Regions from separate parts of the Reticulibacter mediterranei genome, predicted to be linked through region 2. Evidence: a T-box and tRNA genes for the amino acid it is inferred to sense, from the RefSeq annotation. Region 2 holds a T-box; the other holds one or more tRNA genes.
The links. A T-box is a leader RNA that pairs with one kind of tRNA and senses whether it is charged. The one in region 2 lies ahead of pheS (phenylalanine--tRNA ligase subunit alpha), so its partner is inferred to be a tRNA-Phe.

Region 1: it has a tRNA-Phe gene. The T-box ahead of pheS (phenylalanine--tRNA ligase subunit alpha) is inferred to sense a tRNA for this amino acid. The anticodon was not compared.

What each region holds. Positions count from the first base shown of each region.
Region 1 is NZ_BNJK01000001.1:3,743,573-3,752,210, reverse strand. It holds gene K3T83_RS16130 (enolase C-terminal domain-like protein) at 1-331, shown strand, start outside; gene K3T83_RS16125 (alpha/beta hydrolase) at 333-1,325, opposite strand; gene K3T83_RS16120 (PadR family transcriptional regulator) at 1,495-2,040, shown strand; gene K3T83_RS16115 (RDD family protein) at 2,281-2,838, shown strand; gene K3T83_RS16110 (hypothetical protein) at 3,169-3,705, opposite strand; gene K3T83_RS16105 (GyrI-like domain-containing protein) at 4,012-4,620, shown strand; gene K3T83_RS16100 (sugar phosphate isomerase/epimerase family protein) at 4,625-5,467, opposite strand; tRNA gene K3T83_RS16095 (tRNA-Phe) at 5,644-5,716, shown strand; gene K3T83_RS16090 (methylglyoxal synthase) at 6,160-6,648, opposite strand; gene K3T83_RS16085 (AAA family ATPase) at 7,205-8,338, shown strand; gene K3T83_RS16080 (DUF3226 domain-containing protein) at 8,338-8,638, shown strand, end outside.
Region 2 is NZ_BNJK01000001.1:4,812,586-4,821,223, reverse strand. It holds gene K3T83_RS20755 (adenylate kinase) at 1-302, shown strand, start outside; gene K3T83_RS20750 (cupredoxin domain-containing protein) at 369-1,229, opposite strand; T-box leader at 1,689-1,953, shown strand; gene pheS (phenylalanine--tRNA ligase subunit alpha) at 2,004-3,050, shown strand; gene pheS (phenylalanine--tRNA ligase subunit alpha) at 3,147-3,950, shown strand; gene pheT (phenylalanine--tRNA ligase subunit beta) at 4,020-6,557, shown strand; gene K3T83_RS20730 (PadR family transcriptional regulator) at 6,626-7,237, shown strand; gene K3T83_RS20725 (MDR family MFS transporter) at 7,751-8,638, shown strand, end outside.

The DNA.
Region 1 (8,638 bases), 1.1 Mb from region 2:
GAAGAAGTTGGCAACGCTCTGCGAAACCTTTGGTGTGCGTACCGCATGGCATGGACCGGGCGATACGTCGCCTGTGGGACATGCCGCCAACCTGCACCTCGATGTGAATAGCCCGAATTTTGGCATTCAGGAATGGAGCGGCTTTAGCGAAAAGTTGCAGGAGATCTTTCCAGGCTGTCCTGAAGTGCGTGATGGATATATGTATCCAAATGACAAGCCGGGCCTGGGTATTGATATCGATGAGAAGCTGGCGGCGAAGTATCCCTGCTCAGAGGGGCCGCCAACCTGGACGCTGGCACGAACCCCTGATGGCACTGCGGTTCGCCCCTGAATCATTTTTGAAGAACTTGCTGGAGCCATCCAGCGAGCATCTCCCAGATCATGGGTGGGTGGGGCGCGGGATATCTGATCCCTGATTCGGTGCTTTCCTGCACAATTCTGCTGGTGAAGTTCTCCGTCTCATCCAGATAGGGAGTGCTGTGTGGCTGATTGGTCATGAGGTAGAAGGTGGCTGGCCGCTTGTTCTCCACATATTTCTGAAAGAGCAACTGGCTCTGTTGCCAGGGAACATTCAAATCGGCGGTGCCATGTACAAGCAGCAGCGGTGGAGCGTGATGATCGACGTAATAGATGGGACTCGCCGTCTTTGCCTTGTCTGGAACCTCTGTGATGGGGCCGCCGATCAGACGAGATTCTGGCGATAAGGGATCGCTATGGCCGAGTGTGCCCCCACCGAGGCTGTTGATCAGCTCAAACCCGCCTGGATAATTATACGGGTCCATTTCGAGTAGCGAGGTTACAGGGAAGAAGGCGACGATCACATTGATCCGGCTGGAATATCCTGTCACACCGATCGTCCCTTCCAGATCGGGGCGTTCGTTGGTCAGGCCAAGCATGACAGCTGCGTGTCCACCAGAAGAGCCACCGATGGAGACGATGCGCGATGTATCGAGCTGATATTCCTGAGCGTGAGCGCGTAACCAGCGTACCGAAGCCTTAGAGTCATGCAGTTGAGCGGGATAGATCGCCTGTGCGCTGGAACGCACGGAGACCGCCATCACCGCGAACCCGGCTGGCGCAAGAGCTTTTGCGTATCCTTCCGCATCGTTGATTGCTATAGAGCCGAGTTGAATGGTATCATGTCCGGCGTCAGATAACCAGGCACACCCCTGCGTCGTCCAGAGGACGGGGAACGGCCCGGTGCCGCACTTCGGCAGATAGAGTGTGACCCGACCAGCGTTGCCCGGTAGCGTATCGGCATAGCGCAGGCCGGTGATCTTGTGATATGGCAGATCATTGGCCTGTTGAGAGCGTTCTTTGTTCATGTTGCTTTTCCTATCCCTATCTTCTTCTGGATAGATGCATTATGCAATACATGAAGTACTCAAGGTCAAGAACCTGGGCGACTTTTTTGAAAATTGGTAAGAACTTGCCCTGTAATCGCTGGTACATTATAATGGCAATACTTTGATTACCCTACCGCGAGGTACATGCATGCAGATTAGCGAACCAGCCGAATATGCTATGTTGGGATTGTTGAAAGAGCGTCCCATGCACGGTTATGAGATGTTTCAACAATTTGAGCATGGGACGCTGGGACAGATCGTTCACCTGGAAATGAGTCAGATGTACGCGTTCCTGAAAAAGTTGGAGCGTTTGGGCTATATTGAGGCCGAACTGGAGCCGCAGGGAACGAGACCACCACGCAAGATCTTTCATCTCAAACCAGAGGGGGAGAGTGTTTTTCTCCACTGGCTCACCTTACCAGTGGAGAAGCCGCGCGATATTCGTATCCTCTTTCTCATCAAGCTCTATTTTGTGCGGCGTTTGCAGCCCTCGCAAGCCGCGCACCTCATCGAACAACAGATCAACGCCTGCCAGCGCTTTCTGCACCATCTAGAAGCGATGCAAGCAGCGGAAACCGGCACTTCAGAGGATGATACTTTCTTCGATCATGTTGTGTTGCGCAGCCGCATCTATCAGACGCAAGCCTTGCTCTCCTGGTTATATGAATTGCAGGGCAAGCGGATAGAGATCTAGCCCACGCTCTCTATCACCATCCCCGCCGCCGCTTTTCGCCCTCGCAAAATCCTTGCACAACTTCTGGGCGTTTTCCTATGAAACCAGGTAATTTCACAGAAGCGTTTTTGTTTCCTTCGGTTTATTGTTATGAATGAGTGTATCAGTAACTTATTCTTTGTAACTACTTGGCGTATATCATATCATACCTTTCTTTAAGAAATATCAAGAAACAGATAGAAAAGAAGGAAAGATGCGCTTATGCAGCCACAATACAGCTATTATTCTCAAGCAGCCGCACCCATTCTAGAATATGTGGGTGTTGGCAGGCGTTTCGTCGCACTCATCATCGATGGGATCATTCTCGTGATCTTCCAGAACGTGCTCTTTCGCGGGATGAGTATCATGGGCTTGCATTCAACTGGAAATATAACAACGACCGAAGGCGATGCTGCCCATATGTTGGCATACTGGTTGAGGCATCTAGATACATATGCTGTCCTCCAAATAGCTATCGGTACAATTATTCCTTTTGTTTACTTTGTTATTATGGAGGCGGCGTTAGGGGCGACTATTGGGAAAATGCTGCTTGGCGTTCGTGTGGTCAGGCTAGATGGTTCGCCTATGAGTTGGGGACAATCCATCACTCGCAATCTGTTACGCATTATTGATCATATCCCCTATGGTATCCCTTATCTCCTGGGCGCTATCCTGATTTGGACCTCACCAGCACGACAACGCCTGGGGGATCGCGTCGCACAAACGGTGGTGGTGCGCCGTCGCTCACTGAAAGAAGTGAGGCCATATAAAATGGCTTGAGAAGCTGAGGGAAACTGCTTGATGATTGTAATTCGGAAAGTTGCATGGTACAGGTAAAAGTAGAAAGCGGCTCGTATAGATGTCAGGGAGTATTTTGCTGCCTGGCATGATGAGAAGGAGGGGAGCCAGGGTATGATTTGCTACTCTGTCCTTACTGGAGCCGCAGGGAACGAGATCACCACGCAAGATCTTTCATCTCAAACCAGAGGGGGAGAGCGTCTTTCTCCACTGGCTCACCTTACCAGTGGAGAAACCGCGCGATATTCGTATTCTCTTTCTCATCAAGCTCTATTTTGTGCGGCGTTTGCAGCCCTCGCAAGCCGCGCACCTCTACGAAACAGGAATCGCCATCCTCATGGGTTTCTTTGGCGACTTGAACTGGCCCCAGGGTCTGAACACAGATATGATCACCATGATGACGAGAGCTGCAAGCTCCAGAGTGCAACCTGCAATATATATGTGTAGAGTGAGAGGATAGGCCGCCTGGATTGTATCACTGCTTTGTACAGCGGTCATTGTGCCAAGATGTGTTAACCACGTATGCAATCCCGCATATCCGAGGGCAAAAGAGAAGATGCTGAGCACCTCCTTGACAATAATCCAGTAGAACCTGAGCAAACCCCAATGAGTCAGGATCGATAGCAGGAAGCCCGTCGCCAGCGCGCCAATAGACGATCCCCAGATCAGTGTCTTATCCAACACTTCAGCCAGGAGATAAATGATATGAAGCATGCTGGGATCACTTGTGCCTAGTGCCGTGAGTGCGAGAATGAGAAGACAAAGCGAGGTGCCAATCCAGATAATGCTAAAAAGAATATGGGCAGAAATCAACCAGCGTCTCTGCGTAATTGTAAGCTTTTTTGCCATGAAGAATATCCTTCTAGTTTTTGTTGAGAAGAAGCATGAACAGAGTGATCTGTATCAACTTTTATGAGATATTTACGAACGTATTGCAATGTCACTATCACCCGCAGGGGTGATAGTCAGGGTGATATTAGCAAATGTTGGGGAATAATGCTCAAGGTTTAAACTGGGCTGAAAAGCCTCCAGAAGCAGCGAAATCTTGACACTGGATGTCAAGATTTATCTTCTATACTTGCTGTAGAAAACAAATCAATATATGTGGTTTGTTATAAGTGACAATAAAGAATATATTGAGGAATTGGAGAGAAAATGGCAACAATTGATTTGAAGAAACAGCTCAAGCACCTCTATCAACCCTCTGCTGGTGAGATTGCAGTGGTAGAAGTACCAACGATGAACTTCTTGATGCTCGATGGTTCAGGTGATCCGAACGGTACGGTCTATGCTGATGCCGTTGGAGCGCTCTATGCCGTTGCCTATGCATTAAAGTTTATGCTCAAGAAACGAGATGCAGCGCTCGATTATACGGTGATGCCTCTAGAGGGGCTATGGCGGACAAGAGAGGGAACGCTCTGGTACGACACGGATCGCGCCAACTGGCTCTGGACGGCGATGATCATGCAGCCAGAGGAGATCACAGAGGCAATGTTTGAGCAAGCCAGAAGCGATGTTGGGAGCAAGAAGCGACTCGATCTGGCCAGTATGCGCTTCGAGGCGTTCACTGAGGGCCGGGCAGCGCAAATTCTGCACGCCGGCCCTTATAGCGAGGAGCGACCAACAATTGAGCGCCTGCACGCCTTTCTTGAGCAGCGCGGCTGGCGAGCGAACGGGAGGCACCACGAGATCTACTTGAATGATCCGTTTCGTACAGCTCCCGAACGCTTGCGCACGATTCTTCGCCAGCCGTTTGCCGAATGATGAACTACAGGTAGGGTTGGACGATCTCACGCTCCAGAGCTAAACCGGCCCATTCATCGTCGCCGGGTCCATCGTAGATCAGGGTGTAGGGTCCGGCAAAGTTTGCGGCCTTTGTGATATCGAGGCAGCGTGTGTAATCCTCTTTATCGATCTGATAGGGAGGATCAAAATGCGCTTTGGTGTGGCAGGACTCGGCGTAGGGAGCGATATCTTGTAGATCGACATATTTGTTGGGGCCGCGCCAGTTGCCGAAGTCGAAGCAGAGGCCAATTTTTCCGTCAAGCTGATCGAAGAGTGCATGAATTGTGCGTGGACGAGAGAGCAGGCCAAACCAGTTCTCTGTCATCAGTCGCAGCCCTTTCGCTTCTGCCTGCTCCGCTAAATATTGCATACGTTGAATGCTGGTTGCGAGCGCATCCGCCGTTGGATCGGCCTTGCCAGCGATGACGCGCGCTCGTTGGGCACCCAGTTTGGAAGCGATATCAAGCCACGAGCTAATCCAGGCCAGATCGCGTTCGCCATGCTGAGGATTGGTGATATCGCCACTATCGATCAGCAACGAGAACAGTTCAACGTTCGCGTCGGCGAGGGCAGCGCGCAGTTCTGTTAAATATCCACTGTCTAGGTTGGGTAGATGGAAGTGGCAGATTTCCAGGGTGGTGATGCCGAATTGAGCAAGGCGAGCAGGCAAATCCAGCAGCGAGATAGCTCCTCTGCCGTGTGTATCGACCGGGATCTGCTGTCCGCTTTCAGGACCATAGATCTGAGGATCGCCCAGCGTACGATGCAGGCTCCAGGTAGAGACTGAGAGGCGCGGCCGCTGTGTGGCAGGATTAGAATGTGTCATGAAGAAGCCCTTTCTTCCAGAGAGTACAAAACGGGTCAATGTTTTCTCTGCCATCCTATCACAAGGAGGTGGGGAGGCTCAATGCAAGCTGTTTGAGAGGAGTTTGATTGACGGATTTCGAGACGGGCCAAAAAAGGTCTTGACGACGTGGGAGGGAAATGTTATAGTAGTGCCACGCCAAGGTAGCTCAGTTGGTAGAGCACAGCACTGAAAATGCTGGTGTCGTCGGTTCGATTCCGTCCCTTGGCACCCCGTATTTTTACGACGACATCTCAAGCCGCACGCGCAGCCGCTTGAGATGTTTTTTTGTCCATATAATTTGGTACAATACATACAAAATCGTTCTATGCATCCGGACACATTCCCCTACCACAGCTATGAAGAAGGAGATATATGCAGACTAAAAGTACACAATTACTTCTTTTCGCAATACTCTTAGCCCTTATTGGCATTGGTCTCAACAGTACTCTCAGCGACGGAAAAAACATCTCATTCGTCCTTCTCATTTTTGCCGCTGTCGCAGGTCTTGTTGGTTTTCTCTCTAAGCCGTCAGGATCATAGGTTCTCCGTTCCCTGGCACCCCGTATTTTTACGACGACATCTCAAGCCGCACGCGCAGCCGCTTGAGATGTTTTTTTTATGCGGTGAATGATACGCCAGGAAACTTGTGTTCCCTGGCGCTCGAAGACGTATCATGCAGTATCCAGCGAGACAGGTTGTTCCTGCCTTACTTTTGTTGTCTGCTGGTCATAATTGTGATTCAGGTATTCCTGATAATCAGGCAGGTAGGGCTGATACTCGACTCTCATTAGCGGCGACGTAATCAGAAAGTCCGCCGAGGCTCGATTACATGCAATCGGGATATTCCACACAACGGCAATTCGTAAAAGAGCTTTCACGTCTGGGTCATGGGGTTGTGGCTCAAGAGGATCCCAGAAGAAGATCAGGATATCGATCTCTTGCATCGATATCTTGGCACCTATTTGCTGATCACCACCAAGCGGTCCGCTTTGTAGCTTGTGAACCGGGATGCCAATCTCCTGTTCTAGTAACTTGCCTGTTGTTCCAGTGGCATACAGCTCATGCTGAGCCAGGAAAAATCTGTTGAATTTCGCCCATTCCAGGACATCATTTTTTTTGTTATTATGCGCAATGATGGCGATTCGTTTCGTCTGTTGCATAAATTCTCTCTTTTCTTGCAGCTATATATGCTTTTTCGCACAAAGAAAAACCGTGTATTATGAGGGTGATGCCTGACATGAAAAAGCGTACCATGATATGTAGTTATCGCTTCAAAACGCGGGGAAGCTAACTAATGTCATTCTTGCTGCAATGCAAGCAAAAAATCAGGGTCGGTGTGTATCTTTATGGATATGTATCGTTACTTTGAGGAGCGTCCCAGTATTATATGCGTCTCGCTACAACGCAAAACCAGAGGATAACTATCACTATTGATAATCCAGCGAAGAAAGAACCACCTGTGGCTCTCTATCATTTATACCACATAAGTAAAGTATTTGTCAAGGTTAGGAGGATTGCATCGCATTTTGTGAAATCAAAAGTCTCTTTTTCGCTATTGCTGACAAATGCTCTATCAGCGAGGGTAATTTATCTTATAGAACTTGCTTATGGTTGCTTGTAGATGTAAAAGGTATAATAATGCTAGTAGAACAGGCTTATCAGGGGTTCGTTGGTCAAGCCCCTCTCATTTGAATAAAGAGGAGCAAAGGGCAGAATATGGCACATCTCGATGAATTCTTTATACAGAGGTTTCGTGGTCTGCGAGACCTGAAACTTGAGAAGCCCGGTCAGGTGAACCTCCTGGTTGGCAACAATAACTCTGGTAAAACCAGCGTCTTAGAAGCTCTTTCGCTTTTTTGCGATCCACTCAATTGGCGTAAATGGTATAATATTAGTTCACAACGAGAGTTACCCCCATTAGTAGGTTCTTCAAGAGTTGATCGGTTACTCTGGCTTTTTCCCTCAACTATTGGTGATAGTATTGATTTACCAACAGAAAAGAATCGAATTTTGCTTTCTGCTTCAGGCGATTCGCCCATTGAAAAAGTTTCTGCCTCTTATGAAAAATTCTCCGAAATAGTAGGTGTATCAAGAAGTGGTGTGAAATTGGATGAGAATGTAGTAGATGAAAGAGAAATAGAGGTTGATAGCATTAAAATTAATGTTTTAGCCTTTACGAAATTTATACAACTAGCCATGTTTGAAGGACAGGATGCCTCATTTCAAGAGGAGATAACATTTTCTGATCGTAGCCCTTTTCCGCCTAATCGACAAAAAAATCGTGTGCCTCCTGTTCCTAGCCAGATAGTAACTCCATTTTCGCACCGCACGGGTGGATTAACATCGCAGTTATGGAGTGAGGTGGTGGAAGCAGATTTAAAGCAAGAGACAATTAACCTCTTACGTTTCTTTGATCCAGCTATTGAGGATGTTGATATTATTCTGCCTTCAGAGCGTAGTCAAATACTATCGATAAAGCACAAAAAATTGGGCCGCGCTCCATTGTCTACGTTTGGCGATGGGTTACGGCGCGTTTTCACTCTGGCGACATCTATTCCAAGAGTAAAAAATGGTTTGTTGTTGATTGACGAATTAGAGACAGCGATCCACACAACTGCACTCGAGAAAACTTTTAGCTGGCTTGTCAACGTCTGTGTTAGCAACAACGTCCAGTTATTTGCAACAACGCATAGCCTTGAAGCCGTGGATGCGATTCTTGATGCGGCACGAGATCAGACTGATTTTGTAGCCTACCGTTTGCAACAGGATGAAGAGCGAACGAATGTTGTGAGGTTTGATAAAGAGACGGTTGTGCGATTGCGTGAAGAGTTGGGAATGGAGATAAGATAGTGAGCCTGAAGTATTGTCTCCTGGCAACCGAAGGTCCACACGATCAAGCGGCAATTGCTAAATTGCTTCAATTGTCTGGTTTAACAAAGTTTGATGGGAATGGAGCTAATTTAGATCCTTTTTGGGGAGGATTTGTTCCTACATATCCTAAAAAGGGAAAGTTATATGTTCGACTAGATATGCCGTCTATTCTTACTTCAGCAACGCATTCTATAGCTGTCTATTGGGGTGAAGGTAGCGAACTGATTAAAAACCTCATTGCAATTACAACGAATCATATGCGTTATGCTCGTGAGATTT
Region 2 (8,638 bases):
ATAGCCTCCCTCCAAAAATATCCGGTATCTGCGATCTCGATGGCAGCCCGTTATATCAACGAGCAGATGATACCGGCGAGGCGGTACAAAAACGCCTGGATATCTTCTTTAACGAAACCATTCACCTGCTCGACTGCTATAGAAGACAGAACAAATTAATTGTCGTCAACGGCAATCAGGACATCGGGCAGGTACATCGCCAGCTCTTGAGTATCATCAGTGTGCCAGTCGGGATGAAGGGCATCAACGAACTGCGACCCTGGCAGATTCCGCACACTCCTATCATTCCACCGCTTCAGTAGCCAGGAAATAGCTGTAAAGAGAACGCCTCTAGTTCGGGAAGGTTTTCCCGAGCCAGAGGCGTTCTTTCATTCCCGCCCCCCAAGAAGACCATGCAAGCCACAGAGACACTTAAAGGTGCCGGATTTAGTTAACGTTCTGGTCAATGTGCTATGCAACCAGCCTGGAATCACACCGCTATATCCCGATTTGAACAGCCTCGTCGCGCCAACATATTTCGGACCTCCGTATGAGCGGAACATACCATTCCACTTAACACCAGAAGTGACCTTCTTGCCAACATACTTGACGGCATGTGGCAATTGCGTACTTCTATTCGCCACCAGTCCATCGCCAATCCCTGCGCCTACATGACGATTATTGGCTATGCCTTTTGTCTGACCAACCTGCCCTTGCTCATCACTCTGCGTTCCAGCCTCGCTTTGCTGATCGTAGACTTGCTGCGAAGAAGGATAGGGAGTTCCCGCCGGTCGCACATGCACGACGCCTATCATTAATGGATCAACCAGACAGTAATAAATAAAGTCGCCTGTTATACCAAAGGTCAAACGATAGGATTTGGATGCATGGAAACTGAAGTTAGCAACGTTGCTCAAGATCCCAGAATTAAAGTAGTGCTTGCCATCATACACGTTGCTACCAACTCTGTTGGTCTGTTGCGGATTCGTCTCATCAAAAGAGAGTGGCTGCTGTCCAGGGGGCAAAAATGTTACTGTGTGTATTTCGCTGCTGTGTGATGTCCACATGATACTATCACCAATGTTTACCTGAAGAACATCTGGCAAAAACGCCTTGCCCCGAATCACCCGACTTCGGTTTTCAACGCCAACCACCACGAACCATGTGCGCGGTGCCGCCGTTTCATGTGCTGATACTGGACTGGCCTGGAACAATGTCAGGAGCATTCCCAGCAAGAAACCAATGGCCATTCTCCAGCTCTTCGCTCTCTTCCTGCACTCAAACATTACCTATTCTCCTATCGCATCATGCCCAAATACATCCTCTCATTTCTTTACAGCTAACTACTCCCGATAGCCCCTCGTTGATAGCATCGGGAATCGACAACATAAACAAACAGGCTCCTCTTCATGTGCTGAGCCTGCCTGTTGCTATGATTATTTTATCGGCGAATCAAGCGAAAAATTCGGTCACTTTCTCACAGGTGAGACGAAAGGCCACGCGATCCTGCCGCATAAACGTAGATATATATTGTTGTCTGGTCTCCTCATCTTTGAGATACTGCTCAGTTATAACATCAGCGTTACAGTCACGATATTTCTTGCCAGATATTGCGGTTCGCACACAGCTATCGACAATTTATTGGCAATCTGGTATACTTTATGCTAATAAGAAAACTATGCAATAGCATGTATTATCCTGATGTTTGTGTAAAAGCAATGACAGGGAGAGTAAGCGTAGAGGAATCGCGCAGGGAGAAAGGGTCGCCGACTGCAAGCCCTTTTACGAGACCATTCGCCGAAGTTCACCCTGGAGCTGGCTGTTGAACTCATTGTAGCAAGTAGACAGCCCCGGATCGTCTCCGTTATCGGACAAACCGAGTGGGATTGTTTCCGCCTTTTTTCGTTGTGCAGATCAATCCAAAACGGGTGGTATCACGGAGATTGCTTGCAAGCCGACAACTTCGTCCTGTTGTGACGTTGTGTGTCGGTTTTTTTGTTGTTATACAGTGGAGTCGAGGTATTATGATTGAACAACATGAAGATTTATTGGAGCAATTGGAAGCTCTGCGCTCCCGTGCTCTGACAGAACTGGCGGCGATCCACTCGTCCAACGAACTGGACGAATGGGACACTCGCTATCTGGGGCGCAATCGCGGCGAACTCAAAAACATCTCAGCCGTCATGCCCAAGTTGACGAAAGATGAGCGCAAGATCGTCGGTCAAAAGATCAACGACGTGAAGAAGGATCTGGAACACCAGCTTGCGGAGAAGCGCGAAACGCTCAAACAGAACGAATTGATGCAGGCACTCGAACAAGAACGGATCGATGTCACCCTGCCTGGACGCGCCACGCCCGTTGGCCATATGCACCCCCTTTCGCGCGTCATGCTGGAGGCTACACAAATCTTCGCCAGAATGGGCTTCAATATCGTGCAGGGCTTAGAGGTAGAGACCGATTATCATAACTTCCAAGCTCTCAATATTCCCGCCGATCATCCAGCACGCGATATGCAAGACACCTTCTGGGTCTCGCCTGGTCAGATCTTGTTACGCACCCATACCTCGCCGATGCAGGTGCGCGTAATGAAACAGACGCAACCACCAGTTCGTGTGGTGGTCCCTGGCAAGGTGTATCGTAACGAGGCCGTTGACGCCACCCACGAAGCGATGTTCCACCAGATTGAGGGTCTGCTCATTGACGAATATTGCACAATGGCCGATCTGAAAGGATCGCTGGAACGGTTCGCACAGGAGTTGTTCGGCGAAAAGCGCCGCGCCCGTTTCCGGGGCAGCTACTTCCCATTCACCGAGCCAAGCGCTGAGATGGATATCGATTGTCCCATGTGCGATGGCAAAGGGTGCCGCGTCTGCAAATATAGCGGCTGGGTAGAAATTCTGGGTTCCGGCATGGTCCATCCCAAGTTGCTGCGCGAAGTTGGCTACGATCCCACGAAATATCGTGGCTTCGCATTCGGGGTAGGCGTGGAGCGTCTTGCCATGCTCAAATACGACATCGGCGAAATCCGCCTGTTCTCGGGCAACGATCTGCGCTTCTTACGACAATTCTAACCTATTCATGTAAGAAACATTTTAGCAAAGACGAGTGGTGAATGTGGGCATGCAGTATCTCCTGCGCGGCCCATTGAAGATGCGAAGGTCAAAAATATGGCAGGTCAACGAAATGATACGCTTGAGCATTTGCAAGCTTGCCAACAAACTATAGATGTCACACAGCCAGGGCGTGGAGTACAACCGGGATATATCCATCCTCTTTCACTTGTAGCGCAAGAGATGGCAAACATCCTGGTCAATATGGGCTTCAATATCATACAGGGACGAGAAGTAGAAACTGATTATTATAACTTCCAGGCGCTCAACTTCCAGGCTGACCATCCCGCACGCGACATGCAAGATACCTTCTGGATAGCTCCAGGGGAAATCCTGCTGCGCACTCAAACATCGGGGATGCAGATTCATGTCTTGGAACAGATACAGCCTCCCGTTCGCGTCATTGTGCCGGGCCGTGTCTTCCGCGAAGAGAATATCACGGCCTCAAATGGTGCTATGTTCCATCAATTAGAGGGTCTGCTGATTGACGACCAATGTACAATGGCAAATCTCAAGGGTTGCCTGAAGCACTTTGTCGCAACAATGTTTGGTGCTGCCCGTCCTGTGCGCTTCCGAGCCAGCTACTTCCCCTTCACTGAGCCAAGTGCTGAAATGGATTTGCGGTGTGGCGTCTGCTACGGCGAAGGATGCCAGACTTGCAAATATACCGGTTGGCTAGAGCTAATGGGCTGCGGCATGGTCCATCCTAACGTACTGCGTGCGGTGGGCTATGATCCCACAAAATATCGTGGCTTCGCATTCGGTATGGGTATTGAGCGTGCCGCCATGCTTAAATATGATGTTGACGATATTCGCCTGTTCACCAGCAACGATCTGCGTTTCTTACAACAATTCGCGTAACACAGCAGAGATAGAAAAAACATTCAATACGCCGTCTAACCAGGCAGAAAAAAGAGGAGTGCTTCACTCATGAGAGTCCCGTTAAGCTGGCTCAAAGACTATGTAGATATTACTATGTCTCCTGAAGAACTGGCCCATACCCTGACAATGGCCGGTCTTGAAGTAGAGGCAATTGACTATATTGGCAAAGACTGGGGCGATAAGATTATCACAGCCCAGATTATTCACCTGGAAAAAGTTCCGGGTTCCGACCACTTGAACTATACACGAGTTGTCACGGGGACAGAAGAACTCGGCGTCATCTGTGGTGCCCCGAATATCCAGCAGGGCGATAAAGTCCCGCTGGCACTGCCCGGCGCAAAAATTGGCGATATCACCATCACCGAAGCGCGCAAGATGAACTACATCTCCCAGGGCATGCTCTGCTCGCCACGCGAACTGGGCATGGGCAACGATCATTCAGGCATCTATATTCTCGATCCACATACGGAAGTCGGGCAAAAGCTGGTCGATCTTCTAGGCGAGGTCGTGCTGGAGTTCTCCATCAAGGCCCATCGCGGCGACCTCTCTTCAGTAGTTGGGATCGCTCGCGAAGTCGCCGCCCTGACCGGGCAACCTTTGCGTATGCCCCAACCCGTTTTGCACGAACAGGGCACACCAACCGAAGAGATGGTCAGGGTCACGATTGAAGATCCCGATCTCTGTCCACGCTATACCGCACGCATCATCAGCGGCGTCAAGCTCGGTCCCTCGCCCGACTGGATGGGACGCCGTCTGCTCGCTGCTGGAATGCGTCCAATCAATAACGTGGTGGACGTGATCAACTATGTGATGCTAGAGCTTGGACAGCCTCTACACGGCTTCGACTACAACCTGATACCAGAGCAACATATCATTGTGCGCCGCGCCCACGAGAAGGAAACGATCAAGACGCTCGATGATGTCACGCGCAAACTGACGCCTGATATGCTGTTGATTACCGATCCCAAAGGGCCAACTGCCATCGCTGGCGTGATGGGTGCGGCGGTGAGCGAGGTCAACGATAAGACGGATACGGTGCTACTGGAAGCCGCAAACTTCCAGGGAAGCAGCGTGCGCCGAACCTCGGTCAAGCTCGGGCTGCGTACCGATGCTTCCAGTCGCTACGAGAAGGGTCTTGATCGCGAACTGGTCAACATCGGCTCCCTGCGCGCCTGTCAATTGCTAGAAGAGCTTGCTGGTGGCAGCGTACACCCTGGCGTCGTGGATTGCTATCCCAAACCCGCTCAGCGCCGCGTCATTTCCTTCTCAATCGATGAGGTGGAATGGCTCACGTCGATGAAGGTCACACAGACCGAAGTCGTAAATGCCCTGACCGCGCTTGGCTTCGCGGTCAAACCAGATGAGCAGGGGAAAACGATGCTGGTGACGGTGCCAACGTATCGCAACGATATCGAGGAGGGAGCCGATCTGGTGGAAGAGGTAATCCGTCTCATCGGCTATGATAAAATCCCGAGCACCATTCCAACTGGCCCGCTGCCTGAGCCAATGCACGACGATTGGTTCGAGCGCGAACAGGAGGTGCGCAATCTGCTGATCGGCGCGGGACTCAACGAGATCGTCACCTATTCGCTGACCAGTCGAGCACGCATGGTCAATCTGCTGGCCTATGCCAACGCCGATACCGCTCGCTATCTGCTGCAAGCTCCCGTTGGCGCGAATAATGCTGCACACCAGGCCGTCGAGTCGTCGAACGGAACTACGGCGGTGGCGACGTTTGATCCGCGCTCGATTCCTGCGGTCGTGCTGGCAAACGCACTCAGCAGCGATATGGAGGCTCTGCGCCTGACGCTGATGAGCAGTTTGATGGAGACCTTGCAGGAGAATAGCAAGCGCAACAAGGCTGGCCTGCGCTTCTTCGAGGTGGGTCGCCGCTATCTGCCAACCGATGGCGCAAATAGTCTGCCCGACGAGCGACGCACAGCAGGTATCGCGCTCTGTGGCCCCGCCGAGATCTCGTGGATTGAAGAACTGGCACGCCCGGCCGATTTCTACGATCTAAAAGGTGCAGTGGAGACTCTTTTAGAGGGCTTGAAGATCACCAACTACCGCTTCACGCCCACTCAGCATCCATCCTTCCATCCCGGCCGTTGCGCGCTGCTAGAACTGCCGCGTCGCGTCGGCGAGAACGAGGAGGTGTTCAGTCCCGCCGGAGTGCTTGGTGAGATGCATCCGCTGGTGCAGCAGCGCTACGATCTGCCGCACCGCGCGTATCTGGCCGAGATCGATCTGGAGCGGCTCTATGCTGCGGCTCCTGCTCGCACCGCCTATCAGCCGCTCTCGCGCCATCAAGAATTGACGCGTGACCTGGCCCTGGTGGTCGCTCAGGATGTGCCTGCACAGGACATTCACGACGCAATCCTGCGCAACGGTGGCGAATTGTTGCGCTCAGCGACACTCTTCGATGTCTACACTGGCGAACCGATCCCATCTGGCAAAAAGAGCCTGACCTATTCGCTGGTCTATCAATCGCAAGAGCGCACGCTGACCGATGCCGAGGCGAACGCGCTTCAGGAGCAAATTATCCAGGCATTAAACAAAGATTTCGGCGCGGTCCTCCGCTCGTAAAGGTTTTACCACGTAGCGACAACCGCAAGGGATGTCGCTACGTGGTACATGCAATAAGGAACCATCTCATGTACGAACTGGTTATTCTGGCTCAGTTGATGGCCTATCCCGCTCATGGCTATCTGATTGCGAAGATTATCAATGATATTATCGGTCCTTATGCTCGCCTCAGTTCTGGCAGGCTCTATCCTCTGCTGGCAAAACTGGAACAGAACGGCCTGATCGCCGTTGATACCGAGGCACAGAGCGGTCAGCGCGGTCAGCGCCATCTGCGTATCTACAAAATCACTGAGGCAGGACGCCAGCGCTTTCACCTCCTGATGCGCGATACCAGTTCCAACCCCGGCGACTATCACGAGTTGTTCCGCATCAAAGCAACTGCCTTCGAGTTCATTCCCCCAGTCGAGCGTTTGCGTCTGATCGATCACTACATCCATTACTGCCAGGCCCATATTCACCATCTACACAGCGAAATCGATGCGATGTGGAGCGACTCTCAAAACTATCCCCAATTGGTTGCCTCCCCTTATCGTGTGCAATGTATCGTCAATAGCATGGAGCATGCTACTGAGCGCTGGCAACTCGAACAGGACTGGGCCAGAAGCCTGCATGCTCGCGAACTATCCCTTGCGAATCAAGCTGCCGCCAATGATATCTTTCCCACATTAGAGCCTCAATAATCTAGAAATATCTCTCAGAACATGTATTGCCCTTGTATCTGAAATATCATTATTCGCACAATAATGCCTGCATCATTCCTGGCAGCAAAATCTCACATTTCATTGATAGTTTCAGCCATTTTTCTTTGGTGATTTCTTCCAATTTGTTAATAATAACTAGATTAATGGTAATAAACAGCAAATCATCAGCAAAAATCATTGACAAACCGTATATTCATCAGTATACTATCTCACAGTGACATATGAAATTCACGGGTGACCCTCCTCAATGATGAAAAGAGAGAAGAATCATGACAAAGGATGTCAGGAATAGGATGGTATACTATTCTGGCATGAGTTAATCTGCCTCAAAAAGGCGTCCATTTCATATGCTTATTGGATAACATATATCAATCAAAAACACTGTCCATCGGGTCGGTTTTTTTTCGCGCTTTTTTTGTTATCCTTATTTCGCTTTTATTCATTCTTCTTTTTCTCTATTAAAGAAGTCTATAGAGCAAGGAGCAATTCTTTATGAGTTCTGTACATACGGAGGACATTAAATCAGTGCAACCGTCCGAAGCGCAGAGCCACGAGCGGCGTTTACGTGGAATGGCGCTTACCAGCGTGATGATAGCGCTGCTCCTCACGCTTCTACTAGAAGCATTGGATCAGACGATCGTTGGTACGGCAATGCCAAAAATTATTGGCGAGTTGCAGGGATTTGATCGCTATACATGGGTTGTTACTGCTTACCTACTCACATCTACAACGCTGGTTCCAATCATTGGTAAGCTCTCCGACCAGTTCGGGCGCAAATGGTTTCTGGTCGTTGGCGTAGTCATCTTCTTGCTGGGTTCGGTGCTGGCCGGAGCTTCACTGACGATGAATCAACTCATCGCATTTCGCGCTTTGCAGGGTCTGGGTGCTGGCGTTGGCCTGGCGCTGGTCAATACGGTCATTGCTGATATCTTCCCGCCCGTTGAGCGAGCGAAATGGCAATCCGCGTTTGGTGCGGTCTACGGCTTCTCGAATCTGGTAGGTCCGACCTTTGGCGGCTGGCTCACCGATCACGGCCCGTTAGTTGGTACGCTGGTGACGGATAGCACGCGCTGGCGCTGGGTCTTTTATATCAATCTGCCTGTGGGCCTCATTGCCCTCATCGCGCTGCTTGTCTTCTTGCCGCCCAACGTTTCCGTCAGAAGCAATTCCGAGACCGGCTGGGCCGCTGTACGACGCATCGATTTTCTGGGAGCTATCCTGGCTTCCGCTGCCACTATCTGCCTGCTGCTCGGTCTGACCTGGGGTGGTGAACAGGGCGATTGGGGTTCACCCCTGGTGATCACGATGCTGGCGGGGGCAGTTGTTCTCTTCACGCTCTTTCTCGTCACCGAGCGTTTCGCCATCGAGCCGATCCTGCCG